Regions from separate parts of the Bartonella sp. AP150HLJHH genome, predicted to be linked through region 2. Evidence: predicted binding sites of a transcription regulator. Region 2 holds the regulator's gene; the other holds the start of a gene.
The links. The regulator LexA, encoded in region 2, represses DNA repair genes until DNA is damaged. The targets are predictions, from matches to a motif close to TGTTCNNNNTGTGTTCNG.
Positions count from the first base shown of each region.

Region 1: ruvC (crossover junction endodeoxyribonuclease RuvC) is a predicted target of LexA. The motif match lies at 9,711-9,728, and genes of this name have one in related genera.

Region 1 is NZ_JBHIQC010000003.1:94,987-106,521, forward strand. It holds gene ACFING_RS02735 (hypothetical protein) at 17-415, opposite strand; gene ACFING_RS02740 (helix-turn-helix domain-containing protein) at 1,046-1,414, opposite strand; gene ACFING_RS02745 (tetratricopeptide repeat protein) at 2,021-3,064, opposite strand; gene ACFING_RS02750 (helix-turn-helix domain-containing protein) at 3,430-3,795, opposite strand; gene ACFING_RS02755 (hypothetical protein) at 4,043-4,294, opposite strand; gene ACFING_RS02760 (TIR domain-containing protein) at 4,359-5,099, opposite strand; gene ACFING_RS02765 (thiamine phosphate synthase) at 5,410-6,072, opposite strand; gene ACFING_RS02770 (OpgC family protein) at 6,438-7,580, shown strand; gene ACFING_RS02775 (DUF1465 family protein) at 7,761-8,279, shown strand; partial or broken gene ACFING_RS02780 (DUF1465 family protein) at 8,302-8,527, shown strand; gene ruvC (crossover junction endodeoxyribonuclease RuvC) at 9,855-10,370, shown strand; gene ruvA (Holliday junction branch migration protein RuvA) at 10,384-10,998, shown strand; gene ruvB (Holliday junction branch migration DNA helicase RuvB) at 11,012-11,535, shown strand, end outside.
Region 2 is NZ_JBHIQC010000004.1:67,373-78,907, reverse strand. It holds partial or broken gene ACFING_RS03240 (RNA methyltransferase) at 1-575, shown strand, start outside; gene murI (glutamate racemase) at 568-1,395, shown strand; gene rpsD (30S ribosomal protein S4) at 1,566-2,183, shown strand; gene ttcA (tRNA 2-thiocytidine(32) synthetase TtcA) at 2,451-3,326, shown strand; gene rimO (30S ribosomal protein S12 methylthiotransferase RimO) at 3,858-5,171, opposite strand; gene lexA (transcriptional repressor LexA) at 5,633-6,337, opposite strand; tRNA gene ACFING_RS03210 (tRNA-Lys) at 7,542-7,617, shown strand; partial or broken gene ACFING_RS03205 (hypothetical protein) at 7,708-7,894, opposite strand; gene ACFING_RS03200 (septal ring lytic transglycosylase RlpA family protein) at 8,172-9,071, shown strand; gene ACFING_RS03195 (D-alanyl-D-alanine carboxypeptidase family protein) at 10,161-11,324, shown strand; gene tmk (dTMP kinase) at 11,353-11,535, shown strand, end outside.

The sequences.
Region 1 (11,535 bases), on a different contig from region 2:
ACATTAAATAGCGGGTTCATCTGGGCTGAGTATTTATATAAGAACGCGGCTCTCCGTTCACGTTATACTGAAAAAGAGACACTATAGTGCTACTATTTAATCTTATTCTATAACTCAAATTCACACCCATGTTTTGTTGCTTTTGAGGTTGATCTGTATAGATCACATTATATCCATTCCGTCGCAACAGATTGATAAATAAAGGAGTAAAGTTGTCTGCTGTATTATTTTTCTTTATAAGAAGTGTGGTTGTAGCTGGTGGTAAAAACCCTTTGTTACCGCTAATAAATTTGTTAGCGACTAATTGTGCCTGACGCTTTGTAAGACTTTGATCAACATAATTTGATGAATAATTGCCTACAGATGCGCAACCAGCCACCAACACAACCGGTGACAGCAATAAATATTTTAACATCTTTAATTCCCCTTACTTATTGTTGCTCTTTATTTGCGAAGCTCCTCTTCCAGAAATAAGAGCAACTTTACGCATAGCACATTAACAACATATCGGTATCTAATCAATCGGTTAATTAATCAATGAATAATGGTTTCAGCTGTAAAGGCTGCTTGAAGTGCTTCTGGTGGCGTATATTTTAATAAACTGCTGCTTTTAGTGATTATGATAAAAAAGCAATTTTTTGCGTTTGCATGTTAAGAGCATGTCCTCTATCACTATTATAAAATGATGTGTTAAGTGTTATTCCAGATTGATCAAAAAAATTTTCAAGCATTGCTTTTTGAGGGCTGTCTTTTTTTAAATACGTATGAATGTTTATTCTGTTTTTTTAAATACTATCGTTTGAGGTGTGGTGCTATAAGACATAAAACTTTGCACATGTGATGTTTTTATGAGAGTGTGTGGTGAATATTTGAGGGAGAGCTTGTCCGGATAATCTTGTGAAATGAACCACATAAAATGGGAAGCTAAAAGAGTTCTGTTCTGAGAAGACGGATTGTTTCCCAACTGGATAGGGAAGGGGCTTCTGTCCTTTGAGGGGTGGGAGGCAAGTCAAGAATAGAGAGTGTAGCGCCCTATGTCATGATGTTAAAAGCTTTCATTTTGATCAGAGAGTAATTGTAAAATGGCTCTTTGTTTTATCGAGGTTAGAACTCTAAATCTTTTGAGCAGCAGGTATTCTTCTGTACTTGATGCGATTTCATCATGAGGGTATGGGAGCTGTTGTTTTGCTGAGGTGTCCGCATAGAAAAAGACAAGTGGAACATTTAAGATATCGGCAATTTCTTTTAAACGCCCTGCGCTGACACGATTTAAGCCGTTTTCATATTTCTGGATTTGTTGGAAAGTAACACCTAAATGTTGACCTAATGTTTTTTGAGACATTTTTAGCATTTTTCGTCTCAAACGAATTTTTTTGCCAACGAAAATGTCATTATCAAGATTTTTGGCTCGCATTTTAAAGCCCCCTCCGAGTGCGAGCGCCCTCGCATTGGTATTCCGGGAGTTAAAAACACTGAGTCCGAATCAGCATTTTGCTTTTAGTGCTTAAAGCACCTGGACATAGCAAAATCTCCCGGAATTCCGGGATACCCACAGAGTGGGTTCATTTTTATGTATCGGACCTTAGGGTTTTTAATCCCCGTTGATCGTTGCGTATACGATCAAAAATACCTTTAAATATGTAAAGTAATTTCGGAGGCTTGGCAATAAAAAATAGTTTTTTTATAAGAGACGGCGTGTTTTTCGTCCAAGCAAAAAGAATGAAAAAATAGAGCTTGCGGAATTTTCGGGATAGTCTAGCTCTTTTGCTTATTGGATATTGTTTGTTAAGCAAATGATACCAGTGCATTTTCTTTACCAATGAAAATGTCATTATCAAGATTTTTGGCTCGCATTTTAAAGCCCCCGCCGGTTGCGAGCGCCCTCGCGTTGGTATTCCGGGAGTCTAAAAACACTGACCTCGAATCAGCCTTTTTGCTTTTAGTGCTTAAAGCACCTGGACAGAGCAAAATCTCCCGGAATTTCTATAAATTTTATCTTTTTGAAGCAGAGAGGAGTATTTTAAAAAACAGGAAGGAGCTTTATTGCTTCTTTGTGCGCTTTTTCTAGTTGTGTCTTGTCCATGCCTTGGAGCATTATTTCAAGATCAGGAGCTTGCATTTTTGCTTCCTTTGCGAGCATATACCATGCCGCTGCCATTATTATATCGCCTTTTGTTCCTGTGCCATCTCGATAAAGCCTTGCAAGGGAAATCTGTGCTGGTGCAATCATGTTGACGGCATTTCTGTGAAGTAAATGAAAAGCACGCTGAAAATCTGTTTCTCCTCCACGCCCCTGTACAAGCCATTGTGCTAAATGAAGCTGAGCTTTTAAGTGGTTGTTTTGAGCCGCTACCTCCATGAGCTTGCGGGCATTGCGATCATCTTTTGGTCGCTTTAACGTGCCTAAGGAAAGAATTTTTGCAGCAGAAAAAGCCGCTTCAGCATCGCCAAGAGCAGCACCTTTTAAGTACCATTTTAAGGCTTGCTCGATTGCTTCATTTTCACGACTTTGGGAAGAAACACCAGGGAGAGCTTGTTTTTCCTGTGAGGCTTTATAAAGAAGCAGTTGTCCATAATAAAAATAGGCTTCCTTGACGCCTGCTTTGACAGCTTTTTGAATGAATTGCGCACCAAGTTCTTGATTTTGTTTTATAAAGTGACCATCAAACAACATAAGTCCATAGCGTAGTTGTGCTTGGGGTTCCCCCTGTTTTGCAGCGCGTTCAAACCATAAAGCAGCACGCGCACCGTCAATAGGAACAGCACATCCTTCCATATAAATTCGGGCAAGAAGAGTTTGTGCAAAAGGATCATTTTTTTCAGCACGTCGGAGTGCTTCACGAAAAGCTTTTAAATAATAACCTTGGATGTAATAGTCATAGGCTTGGTCATAGTCTCCAGCTTTTAAGGGCTGAAAGGGTTCTTGAGTGTTTGAAGCTTCTTGAATCGTATTGAAAGAGCTTTCAGAATTTGAGATTTCTTCAGTGTTTCCCGCTGAACTTACAGCAGAACTTGCAAGCCCAATCACGCCTAAGATGAGCAGCTTCACGCTTCTCTTGATCATGGTGTTTTCTCCTCATTACCGATCAGAATTTTCACATTTTTTTTTCATCATTACAAGCCGTATAAGAATTTCATTTCTATATTACTTTTTATCTCTCAGTTTTTCGTCTTGGTTCAAGGTAGGATTGGGTAAGTTAAAAAAGTAGCATAAATGTCGACGAGAGACAGACTGTTTAAAACAGTCCTGTTAAAAATAATACAGTCCTGTTAAAAATAATAATGATGAAGGGTTATCGTATGTAAAGATGCTTATCTTCTATTATATCAAGGGCTTATCCCCCCTAAAATGAAAAAATGCTTACAATGGAGGTTGCTTTTAAAAATACGTATGAATGCTTATGAATAGCGCACGCTATCCGTGTGATGTTAGCTTGCATTCTCATCAGAGATCAGCTGTAAAAAGGCTTTCTTTTTTACCGTTGTTAGAACTCTAAATCTTTTGAGCAGCAGGTATTCCTCTGTGCTTGATGCGATTTCATCATGGTGGTATGGGGACTGCTGTTTTGTAATGATATCGGCGTAAAAAAAGGCAATGGGAACATTCAAGATATCGGAAATTTTCTTTAATCGCCCTGCGCTGACACGATTTAAGCCTTTTTCATATTTTTGAATTTGTTGGAAGCTTACGCCTAAAGCGTGCCCTAAAGTTGTTTGAGACATTTTTAGCATTTTTCGTCTCAAACGAATTTTTTTGCCAATGAAAATATCATTATCAAGATCTTTGGTTTGCATTTTAAAGCCCCCGCCGGTCGCGAGCGCCCTCGCATGAGTATTCCGGGAGCTTGAAAATACTGAGTTCTAGTCAGCCTTTTTGCTTTTAGTGCTTAAAGCACCTGGACATAGCAAAAACTCCCGGAATTCCGGGATACCCACAAAGTGGGTTCATCTTTACGCTAGAACTTAGGGTTTTCAAGGCCCCTTTTGGTCGTTGCGTATGCGACCAAAACATCTTTTAATTCATAAAGTAATTTCAGGAAATTTACAATAAAAATAGTTTTTTACTTACAAAATTTGTTTTTTTATGAGAGGCTATCCGCTTCTTAAATCTCTCTGGAATGATTGTCAAAATCATGACATCAGCCCCGCGTTTATTAAAGAGACTAAAATGATCTTCTACGGTAGTGAATTTACACGCGGTATCTTCATTAAAATTTGCACAATCGCTTGCTGTTTGAGGAAGGGTGGGGGATGATCGTTTCTCTGTGCTATAGGATGTGTGTGTCTGTGGCATGTGGTGAGGTGCCTTGTGGTTTTGGGCGTGCGCTTTAAAAAATAAACATAAGCATTATTCAAATTTAACGTGATGCTGTAGCAAATTTTTTTGCATCTAAATTGTAGCCAACTTCACATAGTCGATCAAAAAGATCCGGAAGTGTTTCTTTTACGTGTTCATTAAAAGGAATGTATTTAAGCCCACCAAAATCTGAAGGGAGTTCAAGGTCTTGTTTTTTTAGAATAGCGACATTTTTGCGAGAAAGTGCAGCGGTTAACATGCCCATTTCGAAAATAACGTTTTGTCGTGCACGAAATTGTTCTTTTTTTTCTCTGTCAGATCTAGCATAGCCTATATCATCGGGAGTAAATAGTACAATACCAAATCCTATAGAATCTTTACAAGCTTCTTTTTCCAAAATTTCAATGAGGGTTAAACCATTACCACCAGTATTTTTTAAGATGTATGGTTCGAGACCAAGCCTGCGAAGAATAAGTTCAAGTTGCTCTAGAGCAATATGGTCATGGCCATGAACGATAAAGATTTTTTTATTTGAAGGATTGGAAGCAGTTTTTGAGGAAGGAATCGTTGATGTTTCTTCTAGATGCTTTGCTAAATCTTCTGTTAGCTTTTGTTTTATGTTTGCGCTGCCTTGAACTTGAAGTTTTCCTGTGCTTTTAAACCAATTAGTAGTGCCTCCTTCGTAGGTTTTGATCTGATATCCTTCAGGGGATGGATGTGATAGAGGTTTAGTTTCTTTGATTTGATATCCAGCTTTGCGAATTATGTTTTTAAGATCTTCAAGTGTTCCGCTATATTGCATTTTTATGTCCCCTGCATATTTGTATCGTCAGCTATTGGTATTCAGTACCAATATTGAAAATGACCATTTTCCCCAATCACAATGCTTTGTCTTTATAAGACATTGAACGAGAAAGTTTCTATGATCCTTTTTTCTATATATTATATGAAAAAAGACGCTAGTTTTTTTTATCAATTTGATTGAATTATTAAGCAATTTTATTGAGTTTCGAGGTATCCTCTTTATCTGTTATTGTGTGTTCTATATAAGTAATATAGTGGTGAGTGTTTGGATTTTTATTAACGCTTTATTTATAAATTCTCCTCCTATATTACAAGGGGGTTTTCTCACATTTTTCTTGCATTGTTTTAAGCAGCATTAAGGGGTTGTCGTTCCCCAAAATGACTTCTTCTACAGCAATGAATTCACATCCAGTCTTTAAGACTTCATCAAAGGTTGAAAAATCGCTCCCTGCTTGGATAATGGCGGGGGTTTGCATAATCTCTGCCCACCATGTTGCTAACTGGAGATTGCGGGGGTGCGCTTGGGGTTTTTTATCAGCCCCGAGTTTTCCAAAGAACAGGTAATCAACACCTGTTTCCGCTGCAAGCATAGCACTATGGCGATTGCGTAGATTGCCAAAGCCTATGATTTTTTGTTCCTTTTGCTGATTTTTGAAGCTTTCAAGAGCGTTAAGATCATCTTCTATGTGCAATCCATCAGCCTTTATGCGCCCAGCAATGCGGCTGTCACCCGCGATGAGAAGAGCGGCATCATTATTTTGAATATCTTCTGCGTAAATTTGCGCTTGTTGTTGCAAAAAAGAGCTATCATCTTTCAACTTTTCAGAATCATAGAGGATGACGCATGCAAAAGACTTTGTTTGCAAAATTTGCCGCAATAATGCGTGTGGGGTGTTGCGCCGAACATCAAGTGTTAAAATCAACTGAGGGAAAAGAGGTGGATCAATTGGTTTATTTTTTTGTTGTGTCATGTCAAATCCCTGTTTCTTAGAAAAAATAACGCTTAAAAATTAAAGTTTCATTCTATTATGCTTATTTGCAATGAAAGTGACCACCATTTTCACGTAATTTAAAGGATTTGTGGGTGTGTGGAAGCCTGTTTATGAGAAATGAGAGTGTTTTTAAGCATAATATGTTACCTTTTCGCTGTGATACACGTATGGACGCTTTTCGTTCTTTTGCCTTTAAAAAACTTTTGCTTTTAAAAAAATAAACGCTTAAAATGAAACTTGACTCTTAAAAATTAAAATTTCATCCTGTTCATGCTTGTTGGCAATAAGGGTAAGCACCATTTTTATGGGACTTCAAGGGGGGTGCAACGTGTGGGAGTCCACTGATGAAGTACCAAGGTATTCTTGAGCATAATACTCAACCTTCTCATCGTGATACACGCATTGACGTTTTTCGTTCTTTGGCCTTATTGACGATTTTCATCAACCATATTCCCAGAACGATCTATGAGTCTTTTACTCATAGAAATTTCGGTTTTTCTGATTGTGCAGAAGTGTTTGTTTTGCTTTCAGGGATTGCTCTTGGGTTAAGCTTTCATGGACGGTTACAGCAAAAATCCTTTGCTTTTATTATCCGAAAACTTTGGTACAGAGCTCTGCAGCTCTATGGGGCATATCTTTTTACGACTTTTGTCACGTTAAGTCTTTTTTTTGCTGCCTTTTTATTATGGCGAACAGAAAAACTTTTATCGATGAACAACGTGGGACTCTTTTTTAAAGAGCCTAGTATCGCATTTTTGAGTACCTTAAGCTTTGGGCATCAATTGGGATATAATAATATTCTTCCTCTTTATATCGTTTTGATGTTTTTTGCGCCTTTTATCCTTTATTTGAGTTGTAAGCAGACAAAATGGCTGCTTTTGGGCTCCTTTACACTGTATCTTATCTGCGGATTTTATAAAATTGCTCCTCCTTCTTATCCTTTAAAGGGAAAGTGGTTTTTAAATCCTTTGTCTTGGCAATTCTTATTTGTCATAGGATTGACCAGTACTTTAGCGCTTAAACAAGGAAAAAAAATCGCTTTTCAGTCTTTTTGGATTGTTTGTGCGGCAGCGTATCTCTTGTTGGCGCTGTTATGGGTTCGCTTAAACTGGTGGGGCATTTTGGGGTGGCTTGGCTGGTCTTCCCCATTGTTGAACTTTAATAAAACCTTTTTAAGCTTGCCACGTTTACTCCATGTTCTTGCATTAGCCTTTCTCATTCTTTCTTTGCCGCGCATCAATAAATGGTTTTATGTCTCTCCAAAACATCCTTTAGCAATTTTAGGAAAACATAGTTTACCGGTCTTTGTAACGGGAACCATTTTTGCGATGTTTGGACAAATTATAAAAACAGTGATGACAGAAACGTTTTTTTCCGATACCCTCTTAATAATAACGGGTATTGCTTTGCAATTTGGAGTCGCTTATTATTGTGAAAAACGGCAATCTTGGCAGTGGTCCTTTTCAAGGAAAATGATCCGTTTATAAAAAATATTCCTGTAGTGTTTGTTGGGCACGTTAACCTTAGTATAAAAAGTGCGTTGCGCAAAAAAATTAAAAGAGGTAGCAGTTTTAAAAAAAAGCGTTCTATACAGCAACAAAAGAAACTTTTTAATACTCTATTCGTTAAGGGGTATGATTTTGTGCTGATACTTGGAGTATAAAAGCGTGAGTGTACATAAACGTCCATATGATGAACCTATTATCATGATTGAGCATAATGCTTTTGAAAATGCTTTTAATCGTCTCTATGAAGAAACAATGGCGCTGATTGAAAAAACCGCAGCGTATATTGACTCAGAAGGGAAATTAGTAGCACGCTCTCTTTCGGCAGAGGTTTCTGCAGTTTATGCGAAAGAGGCTATGTATTTAAGTACACGACTTATGCAAATCGCTTCTCAACTCCTTCTTCTTCGCGCAGAGCGTGAAGGGGAAATGTCATCAGAACAAATAAAAAAAGAAATTGTAAAAGTGTCACTTCATACACCGACATTGGAACTTGAAACCCCTCATTGGCATGAATTGCCAGAAATTTTTCGCCAATTTGTTTCTCATTCATTGCGTTTAGAAGCGCGCATAACCTATATGCGTGCTGGGTGGGAAACTGCGGCCTCCTCTGCTCTAGAAGATGATAATCCAGTAGGAAAACAAATCGAATTGCTCAAAACAGCCTTTGGGCGTTCTTAGAGGGACTCCCCTTGCTTTGTGCGAAGGAGAAATATCATCAGAACAAATAAAAAAAAGAAATTGTAAAAGTGTCACTTCATACACCGACATTGGAACTTGAAACCCCTCATTGGCATGAATTGCCAGAAATTTTTCGCCAATTTGTTTCTCATTCATTGCGTTTAGAAGCGCGCATAACCTATATGCGTGCTGGGTGGGAAACTGCGGCCTCCTCTGCTCTAGAAGATGATAATCCAGTGGGAAAATAAATTGAATTACTGAAAACAGCTTTTGGGCGTTCTGAGAAGAATAGCTCCTTGCTTCTTTCTTACGATATTTAGAGCAGTATACCCATTTTTTTTTACAACCGAAATTTCACAATTAAAACTAATCTAGAGTGTTTTTTTCTGCCTAATTTCTATTTGGCGTAGAAATATCTTGAGCTTATAGCTTAGAGGGGGTGTATAAGTATTGATTTCGAATATGGCATGGGATGGAGTATGGTTGGTCTTATGGAAATCGACTTTGGTTGATTGCAGCTGGAACACTTTCTGTTGATCTATCGTGTGATTTTGTTTTGGCTCTGATAATGATCTGGCTCTAAGATAGAGTAGGGGCTTGTACATCAATTTATTTGTGCTCTATAATTTATGCCTATAAAGCTGCTGTAAAGTGTGTGTTAATGAGGATGATACACATTGTTGCAGTTTTGGGGCTTCTTTTGTTTTGAATGGAAGTTATTTTTCCTCGCGTAAAATAAAATATCCAAAATAAAGTGCCATATAATGAATGCCCCATGGGTTCCCTGTGCCCCCATGCAATGTCCCTCTCTACGCAATGTCATTGTGGTGTGATGGGTATATTCAAAAACACCTCTCAGTTCTTATTCATATCCGTTGAGCTCTCCTCATCTTTACGTTTGCAAAGGAGAAAGCCGGCACGATCATCATATTTGCCAGTTCTCAATGTTGCGACAAGCTCTTGGCACTTGAGTCAATTCATTAGAGGCATTTTTAGTCCTGTCTTGTACAGTTTCACTCTATACGGCAATCCCACGTTTCATATGTAAGAGAATGGTTTTGATTGCTTCAATATAAACAGATTTGTAATGAGAAAATCTTAGGATATTCGGGATTCTTATGCAACATACAAAATAATTAATTATCTTTGTAAATCAATGTGTTGAGTTATTGTGGTAGCGTCATGCTATAATGTAAAAAGTTTCCGTAAAGTGTATACTATCCATTGCATAGCCTCTTTATACTTATGAATGTGCAATCCAGCACTGATCTATTTGCTCGTTTGCGATGTTTAACCATTATGGCATTGGAAATGATACAGAAAGGGAATTTTTATGCTTTAGAGGGTGCTTGATAAGGTGCTTGCTTGTGATGTGTGAATGGTTTTGATTGATTTCAGTTATGCTTCATGAAGTGTGTTCCATAAAGATGCTGTTCGTTGTGTGTTATAATTGTATAAATTTGGGGGATATGATTATCTTTTTACTGGTTTTGTCTTGGGTTGCTGGTTTCTTTGTGGTCTTGTCTTTATTCACATCTTTATTCACAGGGGGGAAAAGTGTATAGACTGTAGTTTATGGCAGAGACGATTCGTATTATAGGCATTGATCCCGGATTACGGCGTACAGGGTGGGGCGTTATCGATGTTGCGGGTAATCGTCTTCAGTTTATTGCAGCAGGGACGGTTTCTTCTGATGTACAGTGTGAGCTGGCTTCCAGACTATGTCAGATCCACAAAGGTCTTTCAGAGGTTGTGCATCAATTTATGCCCCATGAAGCTGCTGTAGAACATGTGTTTGTCAACAAAGATGCTACAGCAACTTTAAAACTTGGGCAAGCGCGTGCAATTGCACTGCTGGTTCCTGCGCAAGCAAATCTTCCTGTTTTTGAATATGCGCCCAACAAAGTGAAAAAATCAGTTATTGGGGTTGGACATGGGGCTAAAGAACAAATCCATATGATGGTCAAAGTTCTCCTCCCACGGGCTGAATTTGATAGCAGTGATGCGGCTGATGCTCTTGCTCTTGCTCTTTGTCATAGTATGCACCGTAACAGTATTGACCGATCTTATCAGGCAAGGATGGCGATATGAGTGGGGTGGAAGCATGATTGGCAAATTAAAGGGCACTCTTGAACATATCTTTGATGATCATATCCTTCTTGATGTTCACGGTGTGGGGTATGTTGTTTTTGTGTCAAATCGGCTGCGTCCTTCTTTACCCTCTGTTGGGGAGGCGTTAAGCCTTTTTATTGAAACGCATGTTCGGGAAGACGCAATCCGCCTTTTTGGTTTTGCTACAAGAGCTGAACAGGAGTGGTTTTGTCTTCTACAAAATGTTCCTGGAGTAGGGGCAAAGGTTGCTTTGGCAATCTTGGGTACTTTATCGCCAGATGAACTTGCACAGGCTATTGCTTTAAACGATGTTGCGATGATTAGTCGAGCGCCGGGCGTTGGTAAAAAAGTCAGTGAAAGAATTGTGGGTGAACTGAAAAGTAAAACACTCCCCTTTGAACAAGCTGTCAAGACTGTTTCGGTTTCTCAGCGTGAGATGACCAATCAACCTGCGCATGATGCGCTTTCCGCGTTGATGAAGCTAGGGTTTGAACGGGAGCATGCATCTCGTGCTCTTGCTCTTGCGATGAATGCTCTTGAGGGGGAAACTGTTTCTTCTGCCCTGCTGATCCGCCATAGTCTCAAATTGCTTTCTTCTCCTACTTAAAATCAAGGTAACAATGCATAAAGATGAAGATAAACGCCTTCTGGGTTCCGCCCCCCTTCCTAACGATCCAGATCGTTCCTTGAGGCCACAAGTTCTCGATGACTTTATTGGTCAAGAAGCGGCGCGGGCTAATTTAAAAATATTTATTGAAGCAGCAAAAACGCGGCAAGAAGCGCTGGATCACGTTTTGTTTGTAGGGCCACCGGGGTTGGGAAAAACAACGCTTTCACAGATTATGGCAAAAGAATTAGGCGTTAATTTTCGCTCTACTTCAGGGCCGGTCATCGCTAAAGCAGGAGATTTAGCCGCTCTCTTGACCAATCTTGAAGAACGTGATGTCTTGTTTATTGATGAAATTCATCGCTTAAATCCGGCGATTGAGGAAATTCTTTATCCAGCCATGGAAGATTATCAACTTGATTTGATCATTGGGGAGGGGCCGGCCGCACGCTCGGTGAAAATTGATCTGGCTAAATTTACTTTGGTGGCAGCAACCACACGTTTGGGGCTTTTAACCACACCTCTACGAGACCGTTT
Region 2 (11,535 bases):
TGCCACAACAGCACGTGAAAGATGTGGATTTAAAACTGTAAAAAGTGCTGTCGAAGCAGCAAGCGTATTACGTCAGCGTGAAAGTATCGGACATAAGACTGGGATTGTCTTTGGAAGAGAGAGATGGGGACTAGAAAATGATGAAATCAGCCTTGTTGATGAAATTATTACTTTTCCAGTTAATCCTGCTTTTGCGTCACTTAATATTGCGCAAGCGGTTCTTTTAATGTCTTACGAATGGATGAAAACTGGTTTAGAGAATGTCAGCGATACGGCATTTCGTGCAGCAGAGATGGAACCTGCAAATAAAACAATATTCCATGGTTTTTTATCTCAGTTAGAAGAGGCTTTGAATATCCGTGGGTATTTTAGACCACCAGAACGTAAAGAAGTAATGCTTGCAAATTTGCGCTCTGTTTTTACGCGCGCTAACTTTAGTGAACCTGAGGTTCGTTTATTGCGAGGCATTATATCTTCTTTGGATCATTTTTCGCCACAATATCCACGAGGGAGTAGAGCACCGGAAGAGCGTGATCGTAAAAAAATTAAAAATAAGTGTGAAAACTAATGGATGAACGACCTGTTCTTTTTTTTGATAGCGGTATTGGTGGTTTAACAGTATTCAGGGAAGCGCGTATTCTTATCCCTGACATGCAATTTATCTATGTTGCTGATGATGCAGGATTTCCTTATGGAAATTGGAAAGAAAATATTTTGAAAGAGCGTATTTTGAAGATTTTTAAAAATCTTTTAACACGTTACAATCCAGCTTTATGTGTGATTGCTTGCAACACTGTTTCTACACTGATGATAGCAGATTTACGACAGAATTTTCCTCATGTCCCTTTTGTAGGAACGGTTCCTGCAATTAAATCAGCTGCTGAACAAACAAAATCTGGTTTTATTTCCGTATTAGCGACTCCTGGAACAGTTAAACGTGCTTATACAAATGAATTAATTAACTCTTTTGCTGGACAGTGTCATGTTCAGCTTGTGGGAAGTAAAAAGCTAGCTGGACTTGCTGAAGATTATTTACGGGGAAAATCTATCGATTCAGAAGAGTTAAGAAAAGAAATCCTGCCATGTTTTGTGGAAAAAAATGGACAATATACGGATGTTATTGTTTTAGCCTGCACACATTATCCTTTTTTGATTAATTTCTTTCGTGATCATGCTTTATGGTCCGTTGAGTGGATTGATCCGGCAAAAGCGATCGCCAAACATATCAGATCTTTATTACCATTGTCGGGAAAGATACACCATCAATATATAAAGAAATATCAAGATTTTGCGTTATTGACATCGAAAAATATCACTTCTTTAACGGAGAATTTGTTTAAAGGATTTGGCTTAAAACTCATGAAAGGAGTTGACTTTGGGTTACGAGACCAATAATGATGATCTAGCTATTTTTTCAAGAAAATAGCATTAATTGACGTGTCCCGTGGATAACTTTGCATATTGATATGTTAAGGTATTCTGTCAGTCTTTAGTATTTAAAGGCAGAGGAGGGCGCGTTTCCTTGGGGTCTTAAGATCTCGTGTTTTATTTTATAAGGAAATGCGATGAGTAAACGCGAAACAACAAAGTATAAAATTGACCGTCGTATGGGAGAAAATATTTGGGGGCGTCCAAAATCTCCTGTCAATCGTCGTGATTATGGTCCAGGTCAGCATGGACAGCGTCGTAAAGGAAAACTTTCTGACTATGGGGTTCAGTTGCGCGCTAAACAGAAATTGAAAGGGTTTTATGGAGATATTTCAGAAAAACAATTTCATAAAACCTATGAAGAGGCAGCTCGTCGACGTGGCGATACTGGCGAAAATCTTATCGGTCTGTTAGAATCACGTTTGGATGCTGTTGTTTATCGTGCAAAATTCGTACCTACGATTTTTGCTTCTCGCCAATTTATCAATCACGGTCATGTTAATGTCAATGGGCGGCGCACAAACATTCAATCTTATCGTTGTAAACCCGGTGATGTTATTGAGGTTCGGGAAAAATCGAAACAACTTGTTTTAGTGTTAGAATCAGTGCAATTGGCAGAACGTGATGTCCCTGATTATATTGAAGCAGATCATAAACAGATGAAAGCAACATTTACACGTATTCCTGCTTTTGCAGATGTTCCTTATGCTGTGCAAATGGAACCTAATCTGGTTGTTGAATTTTATTCTCGATAATTTTTCTGTAAGAGAAATTGTTTCTCTCTTCTATTATGATAACTTCAAAATATTGTGTTATTCTTACAATATTTGAAGTTAATAAGTTCTTTTTGTAAATGGTTCTATATTAAGTTTATTGCTATGTTTTATAGTCATAAATTTGTATAGTTCCATTTCTTTTTTGTGTATCTAATTTATAAATTCAAAAAACATAAATATAAGCTTGCTTTAATATTTGTTTTTATCTTTGCAAAACGAACCGTTTATTGTGCAGGATATGGTATTATGAATGATGTTTCAGTTGAATATCAGGCAATAGAAGAAAACAAAGGGAGAGATGATCCTTTAATAAGCGAAGCAGATAATTGTCATCCAATGTTTCGTGTTGCTCCTTCAAGCGTAGAATTTAATAAATTGCGCAAACGGCTTTTACGTCATATGCGACAAGCTTTGGATGATTTTTCTATGCTCTCTACAGGGAAAAAATGGCTTGTTGCTTTATCGGGTGGAAAAGACTCTTATGGTTTATTAGCGCTTCTTTTAGACTTAAAGTGGCGAGGTCTTTTATCCGTTGAAATTCTAGCCTGTAATCTTGATCAAGGGCAACCAGGATTTCCTAAGCATATTCTTCCAGACTTTTTAAGTTCTTATAAAATTCCATATCGTATTGAATATCAGGATACTTATTCCATTGTTACAGATAAATTGGCAGAGTCGCAGACATATTGTTCACTTTGTTCTCGATTGCGACGTGGTAATCTCTATCGTATTGCACGTGAAGAGGAATGTTCTGCATTAGTTTTAGGTCATCATCGTGATGATGTTTTAGAAACATTTTTTATGAATTTGTTTCACGGTGGCCGATTAGCTGCCATGCCTGGAAAACTTAAAAATGATGAAGGAGATCTTTTTGTATTACGTCCTCTTGTTTATGCTGCTGAGGAAGATATGGAAAAATTTTCTCAAGAAATGCAATTTCCAATTATTCCTTGTAATCTTTGCGGTAGTCAAGATGGATTACAACGTAATGCAATGAAAGAAATGCTGAAAAATATAGAAAGACAAATGCCAGGACGTAAAGATACGATGATTCGCGCTTTAACAAATGTACGCCCAAGTCATTTGCTTGATAAGAAATTCTTTGATTTTAAAACGTGTTAATAAAAATTAGATATTTTTAAAATAAGTTTAAAGAGTTTAAGATAAGAGACTTATTTATAATGATAATTTATTTTTTTTCATTTAAATATCGTCAGATTGTTTTGTTTCAAATTCTCTTATATTGCTTCCATAAAAAACATCCGTTTGCATATCACAAAGGAAATTCTTGTGTGCATAAAACACTCTTGAAAAAAGTTTCCTTTCACTAACCAATGACTGTCGTAATATGAAAAATGGGAAAATAGTAAGGTTGTCGATTTGCTCTTTTGTTAATTAAAAATGGTGAGCCTTGTGGATTTTATTCTTTTGCGCCGCCGTCACCGCCATTTAAAGCTCATTTAAGGCATTAAATTAAGAGAATATATAACTGCTTGGTATTTTGGGAGTGTATAGCAAACATTCAGAGTAAGGATTGCTCGTAAATTCTCATGAAGTAAGTCACATGATCGGTTCTTGTTATGAAAAGTCGCTTTTTTATAAACCAATGCTGATAGAAATCTTCATCATTGAGGACAGGGAAGGAGTTAAATTTTAAACTGCTATACCATAAAGGTCATAGGCATCCGATTGTTCGATTTTAACGGTGACAAATTCACCAACACGCAGTGGGCGTCGTGATGATATATGGACAACACCATCTATTTCTGGAGCATCGTACTGACTACGTCCTTTGGCAACTTTTCCTTGACTTTCATCGATAAGCACTCGGAGTCTTTTTCCAATTTTTTTCTTTAAAAGATGTGTAGAAATTTGTTGTTGTTTTGCCATAAAACGATGCCAGCGGTTTTCTTTCACCTCTTCAGGAATATTTTCTAATCCCAAATCATTTGCGGCAGCTCCTTTTACTTCTTCATATTTAAAGCACCCCGCGCGTTCAATTTTTGCTTCTTCTAGCCATTCTAGAAGTATATTAAAATCTTCATTCGTTTCACCAGGAAAACCAACGATAAATGTTGATCGCAAAGTAAGATCTGGACATATTTTCCGCCATTTTTCAATTCTACGGTTTGTTTTTTCCATAAGTGCGGGACGCTTCATGTGACGCAAAACAGTTGGTGATGCATGCTGAAAAGGTATATCCAGATAAGGAAGAATTTTTTTTGCAGCCATAAGTTCGATAACTTCATCAACATGGGGATAAGGATAAACGTAATGCATACGTACCCAAATACCCATATCGCCTAGTTCGCGACAAAGATCAAAGAATTTAGTTTTGATTGTACGATCTTTCCAAGAATTTTCGAGATATTTAAGATCAACACCATAAGCACTCGTATCCTGTGAAATAACCAAAAGTTCTTTTACACCCGCTTGCACGAGTTTTTCAGCTTCACGAAGAACATCGCTGATGGGACGTGAAGTGAGATCACCACGCAAAGTAGGGATGATACAAAAACTACACCGATTAGAGCATCCTTCAGAAATCTTTAAGTAGGCGTAATGGCGAGGTGTTAAACGAATACCTTGGGGAGGAACTAAATCAAGAAAAGGATCATGAACAGGAGGAATTGCTGTATGAACAGCTTCTATAACGCTTTCATAAGCTTGCGGTTTTGTAATAGCCAATACATTAGGATATGTTTGGCGAATAGCATCAGGATCAGCACCAAGACACCCTGTTACAATAACTTTTCCATTTTTTTTAAGAGCTTCATCAATATTGGCTAATGATTCTCTCCTTGCCGAGTCAAGAAAACCACAGGTATTCACAATAACGACATCAGCTCCTTGATGTTGACGTGAAATCTCATACCCTTCAGAGCGAAGGCGTGTAATAATTCGCTCAGAATCTACGAGTGCTTTTGGGCATCCGAGGGAGACAAAACTAATACGAGGTGCTACCATGATGATCCTACAATTACTATGAATGATTGAGTTGCGCTTTTATTAATTTAAAAATAATGTTCTTTATTTTTATACCTATGCAATACAATCTGTTACAAAGTTATTTGATTTTTTTCTACAAAATTTTATGTGTTTTTATGCATGCATACAATTTTGTCTTATTATATCGTAAAATTCCGTTATTGAGGATGATGATATAAGACAGCTTCCTTCAAAGCATTTAAGTTCTTTTCAAAGTACGTGGTGAATATTTTAAAACTTACTTGTCAAGCCTTGCATTAAGTGAAGAACATGGAGGGAAGGGAAAGTGAAACCCGCTCGATAAGGATCTGGATTGTTTATAAACCGAATTGGGGGCATCCTTTGGCTGTGGAGAAGAAGTCAATTGCGTGTGGCACAATAAAAAAAATACTCAATAGCTTCTTACTGCGATATCTATCGCGTACTATAAGGTTTATTTTTTAATATTTGCGAATAAGTCCGGTAAGTTTTCCTTGTATTTCTATACGCTCGGATTCGTATGTCCGTACTTCATAATGAGGATTTGCGGCTTCTAATGCAATAGAAGCTCCTTTGCGTCGATAACGTTTTAATGTGGCTTCTTTTTTATCAATAAACGCAACAATAATTTCACCTGTTATTGCTGTATTTTGACGTTTTACAATGATCGTATCTTTATCAAAGATACCAGCCTCCATCATAGAATCATCTTTAACTTCTAATGCGTAGTGCTCACCTGTATTAACCATATCGAGTGGAAGAGAAAGGCTGTTTATTTGTTGCAGTATAGCAGAGGCGGGTACGCTTGCAGAAATACGTCCCATAATAGGAATGGTGATATTTTTTTTTTCTTCTTCATCAAAGGGACTCAAGCTTTTTGATATTTCCCTTTTATTTCTTTCTATTATACTGGGAGAAATTTTACGTGCTAAAGAAAGGTTAAATGTTATTTTCTCAGGAAGTCGAATCACCTCCACAGCACGAGCACGATTGGGCAAACGACGTATAAAACCTCTTTGTTCTAAGGCTATAATGAGCTTATGAATACCAGACTTTGAAGAAAGCTCTAATGCATTTTTCATTTCTTCAAAAGAAGGAGGAACACCAGTTTCTTTTATATGGTTATGAATAAACAAGAGTAGCTCATACTGTTTACATGTTAGCATTCAATATTCCAATCAAAATAATAAAAATTAGTAAAGTAAAAATACATGTATATATAACACTTTTACAATTTTTATCGCCAAATCAAAATTATTTTCTTTGTTTTTGATCTTATCGTTTAATAAAGCAATATTTTTATTTATAGATATATTTAAATTATTATTTATATAGCTATATAGCTACATTAATATTAAATAATGTATAAAATACTTTATAGTTCTGACTGAATTATATAACACCAAATTTTATGACCAGTATTATCCTTTTCTTCTAAAAATATATCTACATGTTTTGTAATTTCTGATATAAAAAAGTTAAATAGAAGGCATTCTATATATTTAGAACTCTCTATGGGTATTTAAAATCATTTTACATACTGCATATTATTTCTGCTTTTTTATTCTTAGTAAAATTATCTACAGCTCTAATAGTGAGCACAATTTATAGTCATTCGGGATATTTTCAATGAGACTAAATTTTGCTTCATATCTACTTTATTCTATAGGATAAATTGGCTTTCGTTATATATTCATTATGCATAAATAAAATTATACTCTCAAAATGCCATTGTTGCTCATTGTTCCATTTTCAGGTCTAACGTGTCAACTGCTATATACTATTTTCATGAACCCTAATGTTACGATAAATTTTGATTATTGAAAGGAGGCATAAAAGGTATTTTCATTTCTTTTTTATAGTTTTATTCTCTCACTTATATTGGTCAAGAAAATGCTTTTTATTGTTTCAATATAAAAAAGATTTGAAATGAGATAAGCTTACAGTATTTGAGACTTCTCACTCAAGTGAAAAATAATAAATTATTATAAATCAATATATTATCTTATAAAGCTGTATTCATATTTGAAAATTAAACACTAAAATATAAAGATATAAAAATAATATTATAATAAAAGGTATTTTTTCTTCTCTACCCATTATGCTCAACAACCCATGTGAGGGGAAGGGGGTATTGCTCATAATTTTAACGCTTCGAATCTATGCAATATTTTGCAGTGAAATTTTTCCTTTATTGAAACTTCAAAAAGAAGATTAAAGAGTACTTATACAATGATGAAGTAAAGGGGCGAAAACGGAAAATTATTGATAACTGAAGAAAATAATAATATTTTTTCCAAAAGGTGTTGACCAAATGGAAAGTCAACCGTATGTTCCCTTCACTTTCTGCAAACTAGATAGCTTGTGTGAGAGCGCGTAGCTCAGCTGGTAGAGCAACTGACTTTTAATCAGTAGGTCCAGGGTTCGAATCCCTGCGCGCTCACCAAATTTAAATTAATATCAATAGGCTATAAAAAATTTAAGAATCTTTCTTGTTTTTATTCTTTTTGAAGTTTTTTGTTGATTCTATAACCTGTCATTTTCTATCAGCTGTTTTGAAATAGAGCGATGCTATGCTGTCTCCTGTCCAACAAAAAAGAGCTTTAAGATTACGATAGGATTGTACCTGCGTTGGCAGCACATGTGGTTTCTAATTTTCTCAATCTATAGGTTGATTTTTTAATACCCACTGCATTACATGATTCGCAAAACAAGTTGCTAAAATCATCACTTATTCACACTTTATATTATGAAATGACTTTTCTATAAGATGTTGATTTATTTAATTTTTACTCTTTTTAACATCTACTATAGTACATTTATTTCTTATGAAGATCATAAAAAGGTTAACAATACGTTAATTTCTTGATAGAAGGGGCCAATTCAAGAGTGGTATATGCGCGAGGGGAATCATTTAAAAACGTAAATTCTTCCGTTGCGTACAAAGAGCGTGACGTGGTTTTTACAGTAGTACTTAACAGAAATAAGTGGACTGAATAGATGCCTTCAAATAGAAAAAAGAAATTTACTTTTATGATTAAACCAACACTTCAATTGTTTTCTATGATCGTCATTTCTCAGTCACTGGTATCTTGTTGCGCAAGCCAAACTATGAATTTTTCAATAAAAGATTCCTATCATAATAAACCAATTAACGTAAACACTTCTGTACTACCTCAACAAGTATCTAATAAGAAGAATCAATCGGAAGAAAAAAAGCGTGGACGAGCGATTGTTGGTAAACCTTATCAAATAAAAGGAAAGTGGTATTATCCTCAAAGTGATCCAACTTATAAACGTGTTGGCGAAGCATCATGGTATGGTTCAGATTTTCATGGACGTTTAACTGCCAACGGTGAAATTTATGACATGAATCTTTTGACTGCTGCTCATCCTACAATGCCTTTACCTAGCTATGCTCGTGTTACTAATTTGAAAAATGGGTCTTCAATCGTTGTTAGAGTGAATGATCGCGGACCTTTTATGAAAGACAGAATCATTGATTTATCAAGGCAAGCTGCGGCAATATTGGGGTATGTAGATAGGGGGGTCGCAGATGTTAAAGTAGAATATATTGCTGAAGCACCTGTTGGCTATTATGATGCTGCATATTTAATGTCCTCTTATACTCCTGGAAATGCTGCCCCATATTCATTAGCGTCGGAAAATGTTGCGAAAAAAAGAGAAACTGTTTTGTTAAAAGAGCAGCGCAATACAAGGAACAAAAAAGAATTAGCTAAAGCAGCTGCTGTTGAACAAGAACAACGTAATAAAACTGTTGCAGTTAAATTGCCAGAAATTGGTCCTATCATGGTTGATAAGCCGATACCATTCGATCAAGTTGCTTCTATAAATAAGCTAAACAAAAAAACAAAGGTTAATTGGCTACAACTGTTTTAAGAAAAAATGCATTGATTTTTTATCTATATAATTTTCTAGTAAAAAAGGTAAGAAATTACGGATTTAGTGTAGGATTTTTATCTTAAAGCGCTTTGTCCTTTTCAAAAAGCGTGGTTGGGTTCTATTATTATAAATTCAGTACGGCCTTTCCACTCCATTGCTGGTCTATTCGTCGTTTTATGATATTGCTTGCTTAATAAAGCGTGTACTTTTCTTGCTGTAATAGCTTTTGCTAGACGAAGGTAAATTATTGTGTCAGTCTGTTTGTGTAATCTCTAAAACAACTTGTACAATCGATTTGAGATGAATAAAAAGCTTAACAAGTAAAAAAATATTTTCTTTTGATTCGGCCTTGCATCTTACTAAAGTATCTACGGTAATATCTTATGAAAAGATTATGCATTATCTCATGCTTTTGTTTATCATGTTCTTTAATGGAGTAAGTTCCCTCACGAAAAACAGAGCGTCTCAAACAAAATACACTTACATTGCCAATTCATGGACTTATTTAAAAGAGACATACTTTAACACGCTACAAGCCTATTTTGCGACAGCGCCTGTGAATGGTATAACTGTTAACGCCTTTAGACATCAGCATCTTTACTCTTATGAAGATATAAATCGACACCATCATACACTTTGCAAGCCCCCAATGTTTTGTGCGATAATTCTTAACACTTGAGAGGTTTATAAGAAGTATTTTTACTCTCTTTTTTAATAATTTTTATCCATATACGAACCCTACTTATGACCCGTAAGTAAGCGATTTTTAATGAATTCAATATGAGAAGAGGGGATGAGAGAATCTTACAGTATTTTGAGTTAGCTTCAATTTTAAAATGATAATTTATCATAACAAATCAAAATACTATCAATAAAAATAGGAAAAAATCTTTTGTCTCTCATACATTTAAAATGTTAAATTGAACCTACATGGAAGATAAAAAACGTGTCATATTATTTTTTCTAAAGCTAAATGAAAATAAAATCTTTTTATGAGTTGTAAATAATTCCTCAATTTTCAGAAATCAAAAAGTTTTTTCCTATATAAGATTCTTTATGTTGATCTTTGGGATGGGAGGAGCAGCTATGTATACAGCATTAAGGATCTTATTGATATTATGGGGAGTATTGGCATTTGATACGTGGGGGAGAGCACAAGATTTTCAAACTCCCGCATCACAACTGTTATTACTCGATGATGATACAGAGACAATACTTTATGAAAAACAAAGTGATATTCCTTTTTTTCCTGCTTCATTAGTAAAATTGATGACAGCAGAAGTTGTATTTCATCAATTAAAAAAAGGATTATTAAAAAGTACGCAGAAATTCAAGGTCAGTGAAAATGCTTGGCGCAAAGGTGGAGCACCTTCCGGTACAACCACTATGTTTGCAAAGATAAAGACAGAAATCAGTGTTTCTGATCTTTTACGTGGTTTAATTATTGTGAATGGAAATGATGCTGCTATTATTCTTGCTGAAGGAATATCAGGACATGAAGATCATTTTGTAAAACTGATGAATCAGCGCGCAAAAATAATCGGATTATCTCAGAGTCATTTTGTTAATGCTACAGGGCTACCGGAAGAGGGACAATTTGTAACTGTGCGTGATATGATTATATTAGCACGTCATATTGTTCAGGAATATCCGGATTATTATGCACTTTATTGTGAGCCTCATTTTACATGGAATAATATTTTTCAACGTAATAAAAACCCTCTTATTTCTAAGGAAATTGGTGTAGAAGGATTTGGTTTTGGCTACAGTGAAAAAGAAGGTTTTTCAATGGTTGCCACCATTTCTAAAAATCATCGACGGCTTTTTTTAGCAATCAATGGTTTGCAAGATGGTAAAAAATATACAAAAGAAATAGAACGCATTCTTCAATGGGGGATGACGGCATTTGATCTCAAAACAATTTTCACAAAAGAAGAAACGGTTGGTCGTGCTTCTGTTTACGGTGGTAAGAAAAATTTTGTTCCACTCATTGTTAAAACACCGATAAGTTTTATGCTTTCCAATGAAAAAGAAGTTAATGTTAAAGCAAAAATTAAATATCATGGTCCATTGAAAGCCCCCATCGTTTCAGGGCAATCCGTTGGCGTTATTCAAATTCTAGAAGATAATAAGGTTCTTTTGGAAAAACCAGTTTTTGCTGAAGTGAATGTTCAGAAAGGAAGTTTCTTTACAAAAGTAAAAGATGCATTCTATGAAATAACAATTGGATGGTTACGGAAATATTTGTAGTTACGCGCTAATAAGGTTAAGGTCATACGTGTCAGGTTATTTTATTACATTCGAAGGAGGGGAGGGGGTAGGAAAAACGGTGCAGATTTCTTTACTTGCTGAGTCTCTCTCTCACCAAGGTTATGATGTTGTTACAACACGAGAACCAGGAGGAACGCCAGGAGCAGAAGCAATCCGGCATATTTTGTTGTCGGGGCAGGCGCGACAGTAT